DNA from 4 places in the Kocuria sp. ICS0012 genome. Region 1 is predicted to be linked to each of the others. Evidence: riboswitches for the same ligand, from Rfam matches in the RefSeq annotation. Region 1 holds a riboswitch; each other region holds the start of a gene.

Region 1 (4,617 bases):
CCGGCCCGGGCCCACTGGGTCTCCCCGGCCAGGCCGGCCCGTCAGGGCTCCCTGCTCAGTCCCGCAGCACGGTCTCCCGCAGCAACATGCCCACCTGCGGAGTCTCGATCAGGAACCCGTCGTGCCCGCTCGGGGACGTGATCGTGTGCAGCTCCTGCTCCCCCGGCAGCGCAGCCACGAGTTCGGCGGATTCCGAGGGGAAGAACAACCGATCGGAGTCCACCGCGGCCACGAGCCACTCGCACCGGGTGCGGGCGAGGACGTCCCGTAGCTCGCCGCGGCCCCGAGCGACGTCGTGCGACATCAAGGTCTCGTTGACACTCAGGTACGAGTTCGCGTCGAAGCGGCCCGCGAGTTTGGACGCCTGGTGGTCCAGGTAGCTCTCCACCTGGTACCGACCGCGGTCCGCGACGTGGGTGGCCTCGGGGTCCTCACGGGGTTGGGGGTCGCGGCCGAAGCGCGTCTCCAGCTCGTGCGCGCTGCGATAGGTGATGTGCGCGATCCGCCGCGCGAGCCCCAGACCCGCCTCCGGGTACTCGCCCGCGTAGTAGTCGCCGCCCCGGAAGTTCGGGTCCTGGCGGATCGCGAGCGACTGTGCCTGTCCCCACGCGAGCTGCTCGGCACCCACGCGCGCGTTGGCCGCGATCACGGCGCACGCGGCCACCCGATCCGGGTGGGACACGGCCCACTCGAGGGCGCGCGCCCCGCCCATGGACCCGCCGATCACGAGCCGCCACCGGGAGACTCCGAGCGCCCGAGCGAGCAGGGCCTCCGCGGTCACCGAGTCCCGCACGGTCACGCGCGGGAAACGCGAGCCCCACGGGACGCCGTCCGGTGCGGGGCTCGCGGGTCCCGTGCTGCCGTAGCACCCACCCAGGATGTTGGCGCACACCACGAAGTAGCGGTCCGTGTCGATCGCGGCACCCGGGCCCACGAGTCCGTCCCACCAACCGTCCGCCGCGGCGGCCGCGCCCTCGGGAGCGCTCGCGGCGTCCTCATGCCCCGCACCACCGCGCGCCACGTGCGTGTCACCCGTGAGCGCGTGCTCGATCAGCACCGCGTTGGAACCGTCCGCCGCGAGCTCGCCCCACGTCTCGTACGCGAGGTGCACGTCCGGCAGCCGGAACCGGGACTCGAGCACGAGCTCGCCGAGTTCGGCCCGCCGTACGACGCCGTCGCGCCGCGTGCGCGGCCCGTTGCCCACGACCGTCATGGTCAGTTCCCCGTGTCCTCCGCCGACGACGCCGCGTCGCCGGCAGCGTCGCCGCGCGCACCCACCGCGGCGAATCCGGACTCGAGGTCCGCGAGGATGTCGTCGATGCCCTCGACACCCACGGACAGCCGCACGAATCCCGGTTCCACGCCGGCCGCGAGCTGCTCCTCGTCCTTGAGCTGGGCGTGCGTCGTGGAGGCGGGGTGAATCACGAGCGAGCGCACGTCGCCGATGTTCGCCACGTTGGAGTGCAGGCTCAGGGCGTCCACGAACGCGACACCGGCGTCCCGGCCGCCGTCGAGCACGAAACCGAGCACCGACCCGGCACCCTTGGGCGCGTACTTCAGGGCGCGGTCGTGCCAGCGCGAGGACTCGAGACCGGCGTAGGACACCGAGCGCACCTCGGGGCGGGCCTCGAGCCACTCGGCGACCTTCTGCGCGTTGGCCACGTGACGTTCCATGCGCAACGACAGCGTCTCGATGCCCTGCTCGATCAAGAACGCGTTGAACGGAGAGATCGAGGTCCCCAGATCGCGCAGCAACTGCACACGCGCTTTGAGGATGTACGAGAGGTTGACGCCGAAGGCCCCGTCCGCACCGAGATCGCGGGCGTAGACGAGCCCGTTGTACGTCTCGTCCGGCTGGTTGAAACCGGGGAAGCGCTCGGGGTCCCGCGAGTAGTCGAACGCTCCGGTGTCCACGATGAACCCGCCGATCGCCGTGCCGTGGCCGCCCAGGAACTTGGTGGCCGAGTGCAGCACGATGTCCGCGCCCCACTCGATGGGCCGCACCAGGTAGGGCGTGGCGATCGTGTTGTCCACGATGAGCGGGACACCCGCCTCGTGGGCGATCCCGGCGATCGTCTCGATGTCGAGCACGTCGTTGCGGGGGTTCGGGATGGATTCACCGAAGAACGCCACGGTGTTCTCGCGCACCGCGTCCCGCCACTGCGCGGGATTGTCCGGGTCCGAGACGAACGTGGTCTCCACGCCCATGCGCGGCAGCGTGTGCTTGAGCAGGTTGTACGACCCGCCGTACAGGGACGGGCTGGCCACCACGTGGGTTCCGGCGCCGCCCAGGTTGAGGATCGCGAGCGTGGCCGCGGCCTGCCCGGAGGAGACCATCAGGGCCCCCACGCCGCCCTCGAGGGACGCGACCCGGTTCTCCACGACCTCCGTGGTGGGGTTGGTCAGGCGCGAGTAGATGGGACCCATCTCCTCGAGCGCGAACCGGGCCGCCGCCGTGCGGGCGTCCGGGAACACGAAGGACGTGGTCTGGTGGATCGGCAGGGCGCGCGACCCGGTCACAGGGTCGGGGTTCTGGCCCGCGTGGATCTGTCGGGTCTCGAACGACCAGCCCTGGGGATTGTCGGGGGTGGGAGCGGTGCTCATGGCCGTACTCCTTCTCGGAAGGATCAGGGGTCCGGTGGCGATCCGCACGGTGCCCGTGCTGTGACCGGGCACCAATGACCCGCGCTTGCCGCACGACGTCGGTCGACGCCACGGCCAGGTCCTCACCCAGGGCACCCCACCGCGGAAGGGAGGGTTGCCGGTCAGCTAGCTGGGGCTTCGCGCTGACTCTCGTGACCTATTACCTCATTGTCCGAACCCGGCGGGGCGGGAGTCAAGCCGGGGACGCTGCGAGCGGGCTCGGGGTCAGTGGCCGCTCGTTCCTGCTGTTCCATCTCCCGGGTGTGCAGTTCCCGGTCCTTCATCTCATGTGGATGGACGTAGAACAGACCCGTGAGCACCGCGATCACGAACACCGCGAGCATCACGAAGAACAACGGCCGCACGCCGGTCAGGTAGATGACGGGGATGGCCAGCACCGTGACCAACCCGCCCCCGAAGAACGGTTCGAACACCAGCTGCTTGTAACCGAACGCCTCGAACACCGGGTCTTGGCCTCCGGGTCCACCACGCGCATGAGGATCAGCCCGGTGGCGGTCACCCCCATGGACGGGTGGTAGTCACCGATACCGCGCGCGAGCCAGTAGCGACCGATGATGTGGGGTGCCAACCACAGGAAAATGGCCACGTTGAACGCGATGCCGACCACCGCCAGGATGGTGAACGCCGCCAGCCACGGCCGCGATGGACATGTGCAGGGAGAACGGTTCCACGGAGGACGGGCAGCTGGTCATAGTGCCAGCGGAGTAGTACTCGTCGCTGCGGAACAGGCTCTGGACCCAACCCACCTTGACGCGCACGAACTTCCCCAGGAGCAGGGCGACTCGGAGGATCAGGAGTGTGAAACCGACGGCATTTGCGGACACGGGAACCACCTCGTAGTGATCGGGATCGATATCGGTCTCAGGTCATATAGCGAGGGTTCGGTCGGAGACTCCCCGGCTGATGCTGCGAACTCCAGCCTTTGAGACGCGCGTCTCGTGGACCTGGACCAACACAGTCCCCGCCCGGATCAGCCGTCCCGATGCCAGGTCTCGGGAGGTGCGGAGAGCCGGCCCTGCCCACCGGACCGGGCGGCGCAGGTCACACACTCGCCGGGCTCGCGCTCGATTTGGTGGCCCGTGTGGCCGGTGCCACCATGGCGTCATGAACTTGGATCACGTTTCCTTCGCGGCTCAGCCCGACGGCCTCGAGGCCACCACCGAACGCATCGCGAACCGGTTGGGGATCGAACCGGTCAAGGGCGGTGTGCACCCCCGTTTCGGCACCCGGAACATGATCCTGCCGCTCACCGACCACCAGTACGTGGAGGTCGTCACGGTGCTCGAGCACCCCGCCGCGGAGAAGGCGCCGTTCGGTCAGGCCGTCCGTGCCCGTTCCGACGCCGGCGGCGGCTGGCTCGGCTGGGTCGTAGAGGTCCCCGACCTCGCGCCCTTCGAGGCCAAGCTGGGCCGCCCCTCCGTGCCCGGTGGCCGGTTGTTCCCCGACGGTCGGCAGCTCGAATGGCATCAGATCGGCGTGAAGGGTTTGATCTCCGACCCGCAGTTGCCGTTCATGGTGCACTTCGATTCCGAGGACGAGATGCACCCGTCCCAGGCGCGGATCACGGACGTCCGGTTGAGCGGGATGGAGATCGCCGGCTCCCCCGACCGCGTCACGGAGTGGCTCGGCGGTCCCGTGGAGGACGTCCTGGGCTCGCTGGACGTCACCTGGTGCGCCCCCAACGGCACCCCCGGGGTCATGGCCGTCTCGTTCGACACCCCGGACGGCACCGTCACCATTTGATCTGGTTCCCTTCGGTGCGGCCGACGACGCCGCTCCGCCCGGTCTCCGGCATCAGCCCGCGAGCAGTTGCGGGGCCAGGAAGCCCACGGTGTCCAGGAGAGCGTGGGCGATCAGCAGCGGCATGAGTCGACCGCCGCGGCGGTAGAGCCACACGAACACGAGTCCCATGACCAGGTTCCCGAGCGTGGGTCCGAACCCCTGGTACAGGTG
Region 2 (4,617 bases), on a different contig from region 1:
GAACAGTGCCGCGACCACCGCGACGAACACGGCCGCCGAGCAGATCTGGGTGGCCACCCGGCTCCGGGTCAGGGCGAAGAACAGGGCGTCCAGCAGCGTGTCCACCAGCATGAGCCCCACGACGACCATGCAGACCCCGAGGAACTGCGCGAGGAGCCTGACCGCCCCCACGGCCTGGTGCTCCCCGAACACCTGTCACAGCACCTGGGGAGCCAGCACCGACAGCGGGAAGCCCACCACGACCAGGCCCAGCTCCATCAGCACCCCCCATTCCTTGGCCTTGCCACTCCCCGCCGCCTCTTCCACCGATCGTCCGTCTTGTCGTGCGGTGCCCCGCACGTTCCGCCCGGCACCCCGCGGCTTTCGCACGGCCTCCCGCCCGGCCGCCGGGTCGGCTCAGCAGCTGCCCGCCGAGCAGCCCCGGTCCACCGGGACCGACGGTACCTCGGCCGTCTCCTTGACCGTCAGCAGGTGACACTCTGGGAAACGGTGCTCGGCATCCGGGCGGTTCACTGCGCGCCACCGCTCCGTGAACCCAGCGCGGTAGAGGCGGCCCGCCATCACGTCCGGGTGCCAGCGCCAGTCGGGCGCCACCGCATGGTCGAAGAAGACCACCGGCCGGCCGCCGTCCACGGCCTGGAACGCCACCAGCACCACAGCGCCCGCCGGCAGCAGCTGCGGGTGCGCGCTCCGCGGTCGCGTGTCCCGTGCCGCACCCCCCGTCCACCACGGGGCAGGACAGTCCGGGCTCCCGCACGTGCTCGGCGAACGCCGCCGCGGCGTGTCGCGCGTGCCCTCGGGAAGGTGCGGCGCTGCGTCGTCCCCTGGCTCGGGGCGGCTCAGCGTGAGCTGGCCGTGGCCACGGAGCTCGCGCCCGCGAAGGCGCCCCGGTAGGCCGCGGCGGGGTGGGTGTCCTTGACCCGCGGCTGGCCCTCGCCGTAGAGGGACTCGCGCAGGGTGGTGCCCTCGTACTCGGTGCGGTAGCGCCCGCGCTTCTGCAACTCGGGGACCACGTACTCGACGAAGTCCTCGAAGGAACCGGGGCTCACGTGGTAGGCCAGGTTGATGCCGTCCAGGCCGCCCTCGTCCACCCAGGTCTCGAGCTGATCCGCGACGGTCTGTGCGGAGCCCACGAGCACGGCACCCATCCCGCCCAGGGCGCAGTGCTTGGCGATCTCCTCGCGCGTCCACTGCTTGTCCTTGGACTGCAGCGTGAACGGGGTCAGGAAGGACTGGATGGAGTCGGTCTTGATGTAGTTCAGGGCCTCGTCCTCGTCGAACTGGGACAGGTCCACGCCGGACCACCCACCGATGATCGCCTGGGAGGCCTCCAGGTCCACGTATTGCAGGTAATCGCGGTACTTCTCCTGGGCCTGCTCGTCCGTGTCCGCGACGACCACGGAGAGCATCGCGTAGATCTTGACGTCGTCACGGCTGCGGCCCTCGGCCTGAGCCCGGTCGCGGATCTTGTCAGTCACGAAACGTGTGAGGTCCGGGCGCAACCCGCCGATGAACACGGCTTCCGCGTGCTTACCCGCGAACGCCTGCCCGCGCGAGGACGCGCCGGCCTGGAAGATCAGCGGTGTGCGCTGCGGGGACGGTGCCGTGAGCCCCGCTCCGGGAACCGTGAAGTGCTCCCCGCTGTGCCGGATGGGATGGACCTTGGTGGGATCCGCGTAGACACCCGTCTCACGGTTCTGAACCACGGCGTCCTCCTCCCACGAGCCCTCCCAGAGCTTGTAGCACACGTCCAGGAACTCCTCCGCGATCTCGTAACGCGTATCGTGCTCGATCTGGCGCGGCAGGCCCTGGTTCTCCGCAGCGGACGGAAGGTAGGAGGTCACCACGTTGAATCCCACGCGGCCCTTGGTGAGGTGATCCAGTGTGGCGTACTTGCGGGCCAGGGTGTAGGGCTGCTCGTAGGTCACCGCGCTCGTCACGCCGAAGCCCAGGTGCTCGGTCACGGCGGCCATGGCCGAGACCTGCATGAACGGGTCGTTGACCGGGACCTGGGCCCCGTCACGCACGGCCGGAGCCGCGGAGTTCTTGTAGATGTCGTAGATGCCCACCACGTCCGCAAGGAACAGTGCGTCGAACTTGCCCCGCTCCAGCAGCTTGGCCAGCTCCGTCCAGTACTCGATGGTGTTGTACTCGGTGGCCCGGGACCGCGGGTGGCGCCACAACCCGAAGCTCTGGTGATCCACGCAGGTCATGTCGAACGCGTTGACGGAAATCCGTTTGCTCATCTCGGTCAGCCCCTCAGCAGGAACACGACCCGCGCCCCGTGCACCACCTACGGCGGCCTACCTTGCGGGTCCAGCGCGCTTGTGTGGCGCCGTACTTGCCGCATGCGGTGTGTCATGCGGCCCGATCCTCACCTGGGGCACCCCGCTACGGGAGAGGGTTGCCGTCCGACAAGCCAGGGCTAAACGTCGGAACTCGTGATCGTTGTGGCATTGATCCTAACGGGGATCCCCGGTCCTCGGAAACACCTCGGGTTACGGCACGTCACGACGGCGCCCCGGCGCGTCACACGATTTGCACCCGCGGGCTCCCGGCCCGTTCAATGGTGGGGTTCCCATCCGGAGCGGCTGAGAGACCTGGCTCGTTGACGTCGCAGCAACCAGCCCCACGCGGGCAAGGTGCTAATGCCAGGAACGATGGAGTTGATGAATTGAGCCATATCCTCACGCGCCCGGAATCTGCCGTCGACGCCGCGGCGGTCATCTTCGACCGGGTCGGCAAGTCCTTCCCCGCGCACCAGGGACCCGGAACGCACCGGGTGTTGCAGGATGTGACGTTCACGGTGCGCCCGGGCGAGATCGTCTCGGTCCTGGGCCCCTCGGGCTGCGGCAAGTCCACCCTGTTACGCGCCGTGGCCGGGCTCGGCACGGCGAGCGAGGGCGAAGTCCGGATCGACGACTCGGTGGTGCGCGAGATCGACCCGCGCTGCGCCGTCGGCTTCCAGGAACCGCGGTTGCTGCCGTGGCGCAGCGTGGCCCGCAACGTGGCGCTGGGTCTGCCCGACGGGACTCCCGCCCGGGAGGGGAAGCAGCGGGTGGCGCAGCTGTTGGAGCTCGTGGGCCTGTCCCACCACGCGAATCACCGTCCCGCGGAGATCTCCGGGGGCATGGCACAGCGCGCATCCCTGGCCAGGGCCCTGGCACGGAACCCTCGGGTCCTGTTGTTGGACGAGCCCTTCGGGGCCCTGGACGCCCTGACCCGGATCAGGATGCAGGACCTGTTGCTGGACGTGCACCGCGCCGATCCCACGACCGTGCTCATGGTCACCCACGACGTCGAGGAAGCCCTGGTGCTCTCCGATCACGTGGTGGTGCTCGCGCGGGAAACGGCCACGGGCCCCGCGACCATCGCCGAGATCATCTCCCCCGAGCTGGCCCGCCCGCGCTCCCGCGAGGACAGTGAGATCACCGCGCTGCGCGCCCACCTGTTGGCCCTGCTCGGCGTGGAGCGCTGAGCGCATGGCGCAGTTGTCCCGACGCCGCGCACTGCAGGCACTCGGCCTGTCCGCGCTGGCGCTGCCCCTGAGCGGATGCGTCATGGAGGGCGAAGGTCCGGGCCGCGGTGTGGCCGGCGGTTCCGCGCACGAGATCTACCTGGACTACGCGACCTACAACCCGCTGTCCCTGATCATCAAGGCCAAGGGCTGGCTCGAGAAGGTCGCCGAGGCCCACGGCCAGACCGTAACGTGGGTGTACTCGGCCGGTTCCAACAAGGCCAACGAGTCGCTACGCGCTGGGGTCGTGGACGTGGGCTCCACGGCAGGTTCCGCCGCACTGCTCGCGCGTGCCAACCGCTCGCCGATCAGGACGATCGACCTGTTCTCACAGCCCGAGTGGTCCGCGCTCGTGCGCACCCCGGACTCCCCCGTGCGCACCGTGGCGGATCTCGCGGGCACGTCCGTGGCCGCGACGAAGGGCACGGATCCGTACTTCTTCCTCCTGCAGTCCCTCGGCGCGGCGGGCATGAGCGCACAGGACGTCACCGTGGTGAACCTGCAGCACGCGGACGGGCGCACCGCGCTGGACACCGGTCAGGTGGCCGCATGGTCCGGACTGGACCCCGTGATGGCCGCCGCGGAGAAGGCCGGGGACGTGCTGTTCCACCGGCAGTTGGAGTTCAACACGTACGGGTTCCTCAACGCGCGGGAGGTGTTCCTGCAGCTGAACCCCACGGGTGCGCAGGACGTGGTGAACACGTACGCCTACGCGCGGCAGTGGGCGCTGCAGCACCCGGAGGAGGGGATCGCGATCCTCGCGGAAGGCGCGAGCATCGATCGCGACACCGCCCGGCGGGTCTGGCAGCGCACCCACCTGGACATCGACCCCGTTCCGGGCCCCGAACAGCTCGCGGTGCTCGAGCGGGTCGGGCCCATCCTGGTGGAATCCGGGGACGTCTCCTCGCAGCAGGACGTGGACGAGGCGCTCGCGAACATCGTGGAGCAGCACTACGCACAACACGCCGATGCGGCCGCCGTGGCCCAGGTGATCGAAGGGAAGCAGTCCTCATGAGCACTCACGACACCTCCTCCGCCGCACCGCGGTCCTCGGACGGCGCGTCCCGCGAAGCACCGGGCGGCACGTCCTCCGAAGCAGC
Region 3 (4,617 bases), on a different contig from region 1:
CAGGACCTCGCGACCCCGTGCCTGCAGCGGCTCGCCGAGGCCACGGGCGAGTCCGCGTTCTTCTCCGCTCGCCGCGGCAACGAGGTCATCTGCCTGGCCCGGGTGGAGGGGGCGTTCCCGGTGCGCTCGCACGTGCTCTACGAGGGCCTGCGGTTGCCCCTGGGCGTGGCCTCCGCGGGACTCGCGATCCTCGGTCACCTACCCCCGGACCAATTGGAGACCGCCCTCGCGGACACCCGGGAGGAGCGGACGCGCCTCGGTCCACAGCACGACGACGCTCACGTCCGCCGCCTCGTCGCCCAGGTCCGGGAGGACGGCTGGTCCCTGAACCCCGGACGTATTGTGGAGGGCTCGTGGGGCATGGCGGCCGCGGTGTTCGACGCGACCGGCCAACCCCGCTACGCACTCTCCCTGACGGGGATCGAACCCCGGTTCACCGCGGAACGCAGACCCCGCCTCGGGGCGGCTTTGCTGGACCAGGCCCACAGGCTCTCCACGGCGCTGCGCGCGGGGGCCACGACCGTGTGAACCGGACGCAGCGGCGTCGTCCCGTACCGTCAGACCCCGCGTTCTCGCACCCCGGAACATCTGTGTCCCGATACCGCATGCGTTGTGCGACTGCGGGTGTTTTTTCGGGACGCAGATGTTCGGGCCCTTGGCCGGAGAGGGGCCGTGGAACGCGGGCCATTGCCTCGACACCGAACGGCAGCGAGGGTGGACGCGGCGACGTCGCCCCGCACTCAGAACGCCGTCCAGCCACCGTCCATCGTGTAGGACGCACCCGTGACCATGCCCGCGGACGGGCCGGCCAGGAACGCGATGAGCTCGCCAACCTCCTCGGGTTCCACGAGGCGCTTGATCGCGGACTCGGTGAGCATGATCTTCTCGATCACCTGGTCCTCGGGGATCCTGTGGGTCGCGGCCTGGTCCTTGATCTGCTTGTCCACGAGCGGGGTGTGCACGTAGCTGGGGTTGACGCAGTTGCTGGTCACACCGTGCTCAGCGCCCTCCAGGGCCACGGTCTTGGACAGCCCTTCGAGCCCATGCTTGGCCGTGACGTACGCGGATTTGTACGCGGACGCGCGCAGACCGTGGATGGAGGAGACGTTGATGATCCGGCCCCATCCGCGCTCGTACATGTGCGGCAGTGCGGCACGGATCAGCAGGAACGGAGCCTCGAGCATGAGCGTGAGGATGCGGTGGAAGTCCGCGGGGTCGAAGTCCTGCACGGGGGCCACCTTTTGGATCCCCGCGTTGTTGACCAGGATGTCCACGTCCAGGCTCAGTTCGGCGAGCGCGGCGGTATCCGAGAGGTCCACGACCCAGGCTTCCCGCCCACCTCGGAGGCCGTCGTCTGAGCGGCTTCTTCATTGATATCCGCGACGACCACGTGGGCGCCGCGGTCCGCGAACGCCTGCACGGCGGCGCGGCCGATCCCGCTGGCCCCACCGGTGACCAGGGCCTTCTTCCCCCCGAGTGATTGCTCCATGACAGCCTCTTTGCGCGTGGACGGTTCTCCTACCGCGTCACGCTACGCCCCGAGGGCCGCCGGGTCACGATCCGGAACGGACCACCCCGGACCAGCTACGAGTCACGGCCCGCACCGGAGTCCGCCGGGTCACGGAAGCCCCGGTGACCCCAGCCCGAGGGGCCGGGGCAGGAGGAACCCGGGGAGCGGCGTCGTCGTCCGACACGCCACAACTGGCGTCCACTCCTCGCGATGCTGTTGGATGGAGCAGTACCCATCCAGAGCGGCCGAGAGATCTGGCTCGTGGAAGCCGCAGCAACCGGGGTGACACCGGTGCTAACGCCAGGACCGATGGAAAGGAACAGCACAGCCATGCCCTTGAACACCGATCGCATCCAGACCACCCACGTGGGCTCCCTGCCTCGCACGCCCGAGCTGCTGAAGGCCAACAACCGTTTCCAGGCGGGCGAGATCGACCTCTCCCAGCTGGGCGAGGCGCTCGACGAAGGCGTCGCAGAGATCGTGCGCACCCAGCGCGAGATCGGCATCGACATCGTCAACGACGGCGAGTACGGCCACACCACGTCCGGCGCCGTGGACTACGGGGCCTGGTGGAACTACTCGTTCCACCGCCTGGGCGGGCTGACCCCCACGGACGAGGACCGGTGGAACGAGGGCGAGAAGCACCGTTCCAGCCCGGGACACATCGTGCTCACGAGCTTCCCCGACCGCCGCGACCGGGAGCGCTTCCGGGACGCCTATGAGGACCCCACAGCGGGCGTGCTCGTGCACCGCAACACGGTCTCCCAGCCCAAGATCACGGGCCCGCTGACCTACACGGGTCAGGAGGCTGTGGCCGGGGACATCCGCCGCGTGAAGGACGCGATGGCCCTGAACGGTGCCACGCAGGGCTTCGTCGCGGCACTGTCCCCCGGCTCCTGCGCGCGCGTGAAGAACGAGTACTACGCCACGGACGAGGAACTGGTCTACGCGTGCGCGGACGTGATGCGCGAGGAGTACAAGGCCATCGTAGACGCCGGACTGACCGTGCAGATCGACGACCCCTCGATCGCCGAGTCCTGGGACCAGATCAACCCCGAGCCCACCGTGGAGGACTACCTGGCCTTCACCCAGCTGCGCGTGGACGCGCTGAACTACGCACTGCGCGACCTCCCCGAGGAGCAGATCCGCTTCCACCTGTGCTGGGGTTCGTGGCACGGCCCGCACACCACGGACCTCGAGTTCAAGTACCTCGTGGACCTCATGCTCACCATCCGCGCGCAGGGCTACAGCTTCGAGGCGTCCAGCCCGCGCCACGGCCACGAGTGGAAGGTCTGGAAGGACCACCAGCTGCCCGAGGGCAAGGTGGTCTACCCCGGTTTCGTCTCGCACTCGACCAACGTGGTGGAGCACCCCGAGCTCGTGGCGGACCGGATCGAGCAGTACGCGTCCGTGGTGGGCAAGGAGAACGTGATCGCCTCTACGGACTGCGGTCTGGGCGGGCGGTTGCACCCGCAGATCGCGCTGGCCAAGCTCGAGTCCCTCGTGGAGGGTGCGCGGATCGCGTCCGAGCGCCTGTTCTGATCAGGCCGCGCGGCTGGTCCTGCAGCTTTTAGTCCCACCGCGTCGCTGACCGTTCCGGTTCCCCGATCTTCCCGGACGACGCCGCCCGCCCCCTTCCGCTGCGCCCGCACCTTCCACGGTGCGGCACGGCGGGAGGGGGCGTTGCCGTGTCATGAACGCGTCACAACGGCCGACATGCTGCCCGCCCGGGTGAACGGCCCGGGAAAAATATACGATTTAGTACACGAAACGTGTGGTGCGCTTCACATTCTTTCGTACACTTATTTCGAGGCCAATCGGTCGGTTATTCCCCTGATCCACCCCGCCACTGGCACCCCACGGACCCCGCGTCCGCCGATCCTGGAGACCCACATGGCATCCACCACCTCAGCGCCCGCTCAGCCGGCGCACACCATGACCCGAGAAGAGCGCAAGGTCCTTGCGGGCACCCTCGTGGGCACCACCATCGAGTGGTACGACTTCTTCATCTATGCGCAGGCGGCCGCCTTCATCCTGGCCACCCACTTCTTCAACCCGGCGGGCGAGCAGAACGCCACGCTGGGACAGATCGTCGCCTGGGCGTCCCTGGGCATCAGCTTCCTCTTCCGTCCCCTGGGTGCGATCGTGGCCGGTCACATCGGTGACAAGTACGGGCGCAAGATCACCCTGGTCATGACCCTCTTCGGGATGGGCGCGGCCACCACGCTGATCGGCCTGCTGCCCACGTACGAGCAGATCGGTATCGCGGCCCCCATCATCCTGCTGGTCCTGCGTATCCTGCAGGGCTTCTCCGCCGGTGGTGAGTGGGGTGGTGCGGCCCTGATGTCCGTGGAGCACGCGCCCGCGAACAAGCGCGGCTTCTTCGGCGCCTACCCCCAGATCGGTGTGCCCCTGGGCGTGCTGATGGCCACCCTGTTCATGTTCGGTCTGAGCACCATCCTGACCCCCGAGCAGTTCGAGGCCTGGGGCTGGCGCGTTCCGTTCCTGTTCTCCATCGTGCTGATCTTCGTGGGTTGGCTGATCCGCCGCTCCGTGGACGAGTCCCCCGTGTTCCTGGAGATGCGCCAGCGCGCCAAGGAGTCCTCCGCTCCCCTGGACCAGCTGTTCCGGACCAACTCCCCGCAGGTCATCCTGGCCGCGCTGATCTTCGCCGCGAACAACGCCGCGGGCTACCTGGTCATCGCGTTCTTCGCGTCCTACGGCACCAAGACCCTGGGGATGTCCCGCCCCGAGACGCTGATCGCCACCCTCGTGGGCGGCGTCGGGTGGCTCATCTTCACGATGTTCGGCGGGTGGATCTCGGACAAGATCGGGCGCAAGCTCACGTTCCAGATCGGCTACGGCATCATCATCCTGTGGGCCATCCCCATGTGGTGGATGCTCAACACGGCGTCCCTGCCCCTGTTCGCGGCCGCGATCTTCATCCTGACGATCGGTCTGGGTCCGTCCTACGGTCCGCAGTCCGCCATGTACGCCGAGATGTTCCCGGCCCGCGTCCGCTACTCCGGTGTCTCGATCGGTTACGCCCTGGGGTCGATCATTGGTGGCGCGTTCGCCCCCATGATCGCCCAGCTGCTGCTCAACCG
Region 4 (4,617 bases), on a different contig from region 1:
CCACACGGTGCGCCCGCCCACGACGCCGCCCACGACGGGGCGTTCGCCCCATGCCTCGAGTGCCTTCTTGCCGGGGACGTCCCCGCGGTCGAGGTCGATGGCCAGGGCGTCGACGTTCGTGTGGGCCAGGGCGAGCTGGGCGTCCTCGCCGGCATCGCCGTAGCCCACGGTCACGAGGATCGCGGGGCGCTGTTGCTCGTTCGAGAGTTGGGTGTAGGCGCTCTCGAGGGCGGCCACGAGTTCGGTGCGTTCCACACTCCACCCGTCCGCGGCGAGGGCCGGCTCGTCGAGTTGCACCCATTCGACGCCGGCCTCGGCCAGGGCTCGCAGGATCGCGGCGTATTCGGCCACGACGTCGTCGAGGCGCTGCAGGGGGTGACTCGCGACGGCATCGGTGGTCTCGGGGCGTGAGAGCAAGAGCAGGCTCACGGGGCCCACGAGGACCGGGCGGGTGGTGATCCCGGTGGTCCCGAGGGTGGTCCGGTAGCGGGACACGAGGCTCTCGGGGTTCGCACGCAACGGGGTGTCCGGGCCGATCTCGGGTACGTAGTAGTGGTAGTTGGTGTCGAACCACTTGGTCATCTCGAGCGGCTCCAACCGATCGGTGCCGCGGGACAACGCCGTGATCAGCTCGATCCCGCGGGGCGTGTCCGGGGCGGCGGGCTCGTAGCCGTCCGCGATGAACCGCGCGGGAACCGCGCCCAGCGCCAGGGACGTGTCCAGGACGTGGTCTACCGCGAACCCCTCGGACGGCACAGCGTGATCCGCGGTGAGGCCGAGTTCGGACAATCGCGTGGCGGTGCGCTCACGCAACCGGGCGAGGGTGTCCAGCACCGTGGTGGCGGGGTGCTGTTGCGGGTCCTTCCAATAGGACTCGAGTGCGCGCTTGAGCTCGCGGTCGGGGCCGATGCGGGGGTAGCCCAGGATCGTGGCGGCGGGGAACGGGACGGGCTGGGTGCTCATGGGAACTCCTCGGAGCTGGTGTGGGGTATGGCGGTTAGGGGGTGTGATGAGCCGCGGCAACGGGTGTGCTCCGGCGCGGCGGGGTAAGGGGAACGTCAGCGTGGGTGGTGCCGCTACGAACGGTTTTCGGCCTGCCCGGATGTGGCGGTCGAAGCCAACACGATCGGTTCACGGGTCGGTCGGGGCTGGTGCGGCGGTCAGGCCGCGGGGCTGCGGCCTCGGTATTCGCGTGCGGCATCCCGGACCCGCAGGTGCTCCAGGATGGTCAGCGCCGCCTCGGGGCGGTTGAACGTGTACAGGTGGAAACCGGCGCAGCCCAGATCCATGAGGTCGTCGATCAGGGACAGGGTGGCCGCGACCCCTCGGTGGCGCAGTTCCTCAGGAGTGTCGGCGCGCAGGAACCGGGTGAGGCGTTCCGGGACCCGGACCCCGGTGATCTCGGTCATGCGCTGCAACCTTTGAGGGTTGCTCAGCGGCATGAGCCCGGCGACCACGGGGATGTGGATGCCCTCCGAGCGCGCGCGTTCCAGGAACGTGGCGTAGTCCTCGGGTTCGTAGAGCACCTGCGTGATCGCGTAGTCCGCGCCGGCCTCCTGCTTGTCCCACAGGGACGCGAGATCCGCCTCGAAGTCGCGGCCACGCGCGGGGGACGGGTAGCACGCCACCGACACGGACAGCGGTCGCTGACCCGGGCGGAACCCGGTGCCGAAGCGACGTCGTTCGACGTCCCGGATCAGCTCCACCAGTTGGGAGGCCCGGCCCAGGCCACCCGCGGGGGTCCGCCATGCCCCGGTACCCAGGGGCGGGTCGCCGCGCAGCGCGAGGAGGTCACGAACGCCGTCGTCCAGCAACTGGTCCACGGCGCGCTCGAGACCCGCGCGGTCCGTGCCACCGCACGTGAAGTGCGCCATGACCGGGGTCTTGGTCGTGCGGCGCAGGTGGCGCAGCGCCTCGCGGGAGACGCCGTGATGGCCGGCGTGACCGTGGGTGACGGAGAAGAAATCCGGCCCGGCCTGGGCCATGGCGTCGATGTTGCGCCACACAGTGTCCGGGTCCGCGGTGGGCCGCGGCGGGAACACTTCGAACGAGACGAGCGTGGAGCGGCGCGGGCGCCGGACCAGCCAGGACGTCCCCGTGGGCGGGCCAGTCACGGGCGCGGGTTCTGACGCTGCGAGGGGTGCGGGCATATAAAAAATCCTCCGGCCTTAGGACGCCGGAGGACGAGCTCCGAGCGCCGTACTTGCCGACCACGCGGTTGCGCGGCGGCCGGATCCTCATCTGGGGCACCCCACTACAGCTGGAGGGTTGCCGCCCGGCTAGCCAGAGCTTCGCACCGGGACTCATGATCCTTTGTTACGAGTAAGCGTAGCACAGCCCCGTGACGAGGCCCACGAACGATGACGGAACCGCCGGCCTCCCGCCGCGCTCGTCTTCCCAAGCGGGCGGATTGGGGGTGGACTGAGGAACGTGCCCCGGCCCGTGCCGCGGCGCACGAACCGCCCCGGAACGGACAGCAGACATGGTGACGACCGTCAGCGATTTCCTGATCCAGCGCCTCAAGCACTGGGGGGTCCAGCGGGTTTTCGGCTTCCCCGGGAACGGCATCGGCGAGTTCGACGGCGCCCTGGACCGTGCCGCACGCGAGAGCGAGGGTCTGGAGTACATCCGCCCGACCCACGAGCAGATCTGCTCCCTCATGGCCACCGCTTACGGCAAGTTCAGCGGGGAAGTGGGCGTGTGCGTCGCGACGTCCTCCCCGGGTGCGTTCCACATGCTCAACGGGCTTTACGACGCCGAGATAGACAATCAGCCGGTCGTGGCGATCATCGGGCAGCAGGGACTGCCCTCGTTCGGGACGTTCACGCAGCAGGAGAGCGACCTGGAACGGGTGCTCGACGACGTCGCGGTGTACGTCCAGGCCGCCGTCTCGCCCCGCAGTCACAGGCCGTGATCGACACCGCGTTCCGCACCGCACGGGGGCACCTGGGCCCTGCCGTGGTCATCCTGCCCCACGACGTGCAGGACATGAAGATGCCCGAGTTGGGACCCGAGAACTGGGTCTCGCGCTCGATAGCCGCGGCGCCGGCCGCGGGCGGGTTCGCGTCCTCGCAGGCACCCGCTTCGACGACGACGCCGTCCCCCTTGCGCAGCGCGACCGCCAACCCCGGTCGTCACGAACCCTGGGACCTGCCGGGAGCGACGTCGTCCACGCAGGAACCCTGAGTTCGGGCCGCCGTGCATCCGGCGGCTCGCCGGTGCACCCGCGTGACGAAAGCGCGGCGAAAAGCAGGGACGCCCACCCGATCAACCGACCGGTTGAGCGCGCCTTGGCGTGTCATCAGCGACTCAGCACGGGTGCCAGACCTTGCCTCCCGGTTCGTAGCACCGGGGGCCGGTGTAACCGGGATAGCCGCCATCACTCTCGGGAGCCGGGGGCACGTGGGGTGCCGCCGGCAGCTGCGGGGCAGCAGGTACCCGGGGCGCGGCCGGTAGCTGAGGTGCCGCGGGCTGCGCGGGGGCGGGGTCGTAGTTGTAGCTTGGTTGCGGAGCGGGATTGGGCTGGGGTGCCGGATCGCCCACGGCGACCTCGTCCTCCACGACCGCGGGAGGCGCCTCGAGCGTCGGCGTGGGAGTGGGTGTGGAGGACGGGGTGGGACTCGGCGTCGCGCTCGGGCTCGCGGTGCTCGAAGTTGTGGTGCCGGGGGATGCGGATTCCCCCGGCGGCGCGCAGTCCTGCTTCGGGTCGAAGAAACCGACCTGCATGGCCTGGGCCACGTTGTACGCGCTGTCCATCTCTCGCCGGTACGTGCTGTTGGCGCCCACGGTCATGGGCGTTGCCAGGCCCGCCTTGACGAGTGCCTGGTTGGCGTTCAACCCGTCGTCGTCGCGGGTCACTCGTGCGAGGGTGCGGCCGTAGCGGTCCGTGCGTTCCACGTCGTAGTCCAGGTGGATCGTGGTTCCCTTGGGCAGGAGGTCCTCAAGCTTGGCCGTGGCCTCGTCCGCGAGGCACTCGCCGGGCTGACCGTCCCGCGCGACCTCCGGGGTATTGATGTTCAGCAGCCGCACCCGCGTGGACTTCCCCGCGATCGTGGCGTCCAGGGTGTCCCCGTCCACCACGCGTTCCACCGTGGCCACCGAGTCGTCCGGGGTGGGCGCGGACTCTGCGGCGCCGCCGCACGCGGTCAGGGCGAACAAGCTCGCCAGGACGACGGCGCTCGCACGGGCCCTCGGACCGGCGGCCCAGCGACTTCTCGGACCGGCGGCCCAGCGACTTCTCGGACCGGCGGCCCACCGGCGGCGGGCAGGATGGTGAATGGTCTCGGCAGGCATCGCGGTCCCGGGTCTCGGAGGAAGCACCCGGCATCATGTCGGTGCATTTGCAACGACGTTATTGTGCCAGAGGGTGTTCACCCTGCAGGGATCGGCGATCCGTGTCGCGGCACGTGATGCCTAGTGGAGTAAAAGCACCTGGGGGTGCCTCAAGACTGCTTTAGCTCAGTAAAAGCAGAGGGGGGTGAGGCGGAGCTAGGTGTCGGGCGGGGGGTGCGCTCGGGGTAGCGGGTGGGCGCGGGGTGGTGCGCTGTGCGGCATGGTGTAGACAAGACGCATGGCCACCATCGATGAGCTTCCCGGTGAGATCGTCGCGGACCTGCG

Evidence for each region. Region 1 has a riboswitch for S-adenosylmethionine ahead of A5728_RS10200 (bifunctional o-acetylhomoserine/o-acetylserine sulfhydrylase). Riboswitches for the same ligand answer to the same signal wherever they lie in the genome.
Region 2: another riboswitch for S-adenosylmethionine. It lies ahead of A5728_RS08010 (LLM class flavin-dependent oxidoreductase); the one in region 1 lies ahead of A5728_RS10200 (bifunctional o-acetylhomoserine/o-acetylserine sulfhydrylase).
Region 3: another riboswitch for S-adenosylmethionine. It lies ahead of A5728_RS07855 (cobalamin-independent methionine synthase II family protein); the one in region 1 lies ahead of A5728_RS10200 (bifunctional o-acetylhomoserine/o-acetylserine sulfhydrylase).
Region 4: another riboswitch for S-adenosylmethionine. It lies ahead of A5728_RS03105 (methylenetetrahydrofolate reductase); the one in region 1 lies ahead of A5728_RS10200 (bifunctional o-acetylhomoserine/o-acetylserine sulfhydrylase).

What each region holds. Positions count from the first base shown of each region.
Region 1 covers NZ_LZMM01000061.1:48,480-53,096, reverse strand. The annotation lists gene A5728_RS10205 (homoserine O-acetyltransferase) at 56-1,213, opposite strand; gene A5728_RS10200 (bifunctional o-acetylhomoserine/o-acetylserine sulfhydrylase) at 1,216-2,604, opposite strand; SAM riboswitch class IV at 2,681-2,801, opposite strand; gene A5728_RS14530 (hypothetical protein) at 2,766-3,107, opposite strand; gene A5728_RS10195 (VOC family protein) at 3,769-4,407, shown strand; gene A5728_RS10190 (CPBP family intramembrane glutamic endopeptidase) at 4,459-4,617, opposite strand, start outside.
Region 2 covers NZ_LZMM01000046.1:176,288-180,904, reverse strand. The annotation lists gene A5728_RS08020 (hypothetical protein) at 1-192, opposite strand, end outside; gene A5728_RS14790 (hypothetical protein) at 196-369, opposite strand; gene A5728_RS08015 (hypothetical protein) at 397-648, opposite strand; gene A5728_RS08010 (LLM class flavin-dependent oxidoreductase) at 840-2,255, opposite strand; SAM riboswitch class IV at 2,333-2,447, opposite strand; SAM riboswitch class I at 2,576-2,667, shown strand; gene A5728_RS08005 (ABC transporter ATP-binding protein) at 2,675-3,478, shown strand; gene A5728_RS08000 (aliphatic sulfonate ABC transporter substrate-binding protein) at 3,483-4,532, shown strand; gene A5728_RS07995 (ABC transporter permease) at 4,529-4,617, shown strand, end outside.
Region 3 covers NZ_LZMM01000046.1:141,658-146,274, reverse strand. The annotation lists gene A5728_RS07865 (IclR family transcriptional regulator) at 1-528, shown strand, start outside; partial or broken gene A5728_RS07860 (3-hydroxybutyrate dehydrogenase) at 741-1,489, opposite strand; SAM riboswitch class I at 1,740-1,826, shown strand; gene A5728_RS07855 (cobalamin-independent methionine synthase II family protein) at 1,841-3,052, shown strand; gene A5728_RS07850 (MFS transporter) at 3,404-4,617, shown strand, end outside.
Region 4 covers NZ_LZMM01000024.1:114,538-119,154, reverse strand. The annotation lists gene metE (5-methyltetrahydropteroyltriglutamate--homocysteine S-methyltransferase) at 1-963, opposite strand, end outside; gene A5728_RS03105 (methylenetetrahydrofolate reductase) at 1,161-2,114, opposite strand; SAM riboswitch class IV at 2,195-2,311, opposite strand; gene A5728_RS14690 (thiamine pyrophosphate-binding protein) at 2,483-2,914, shown strand; gene A5728_RS14685 (hypothetical protein) at 2,911-3,186, shown strand; gene A5728_RS14415 (thermonuclease family protein) at 3,310-4,158, opposite strand; gene A5728_RS03085 (fructosamine kinase family protein) at 4,571-4,617, shown strand, end outside.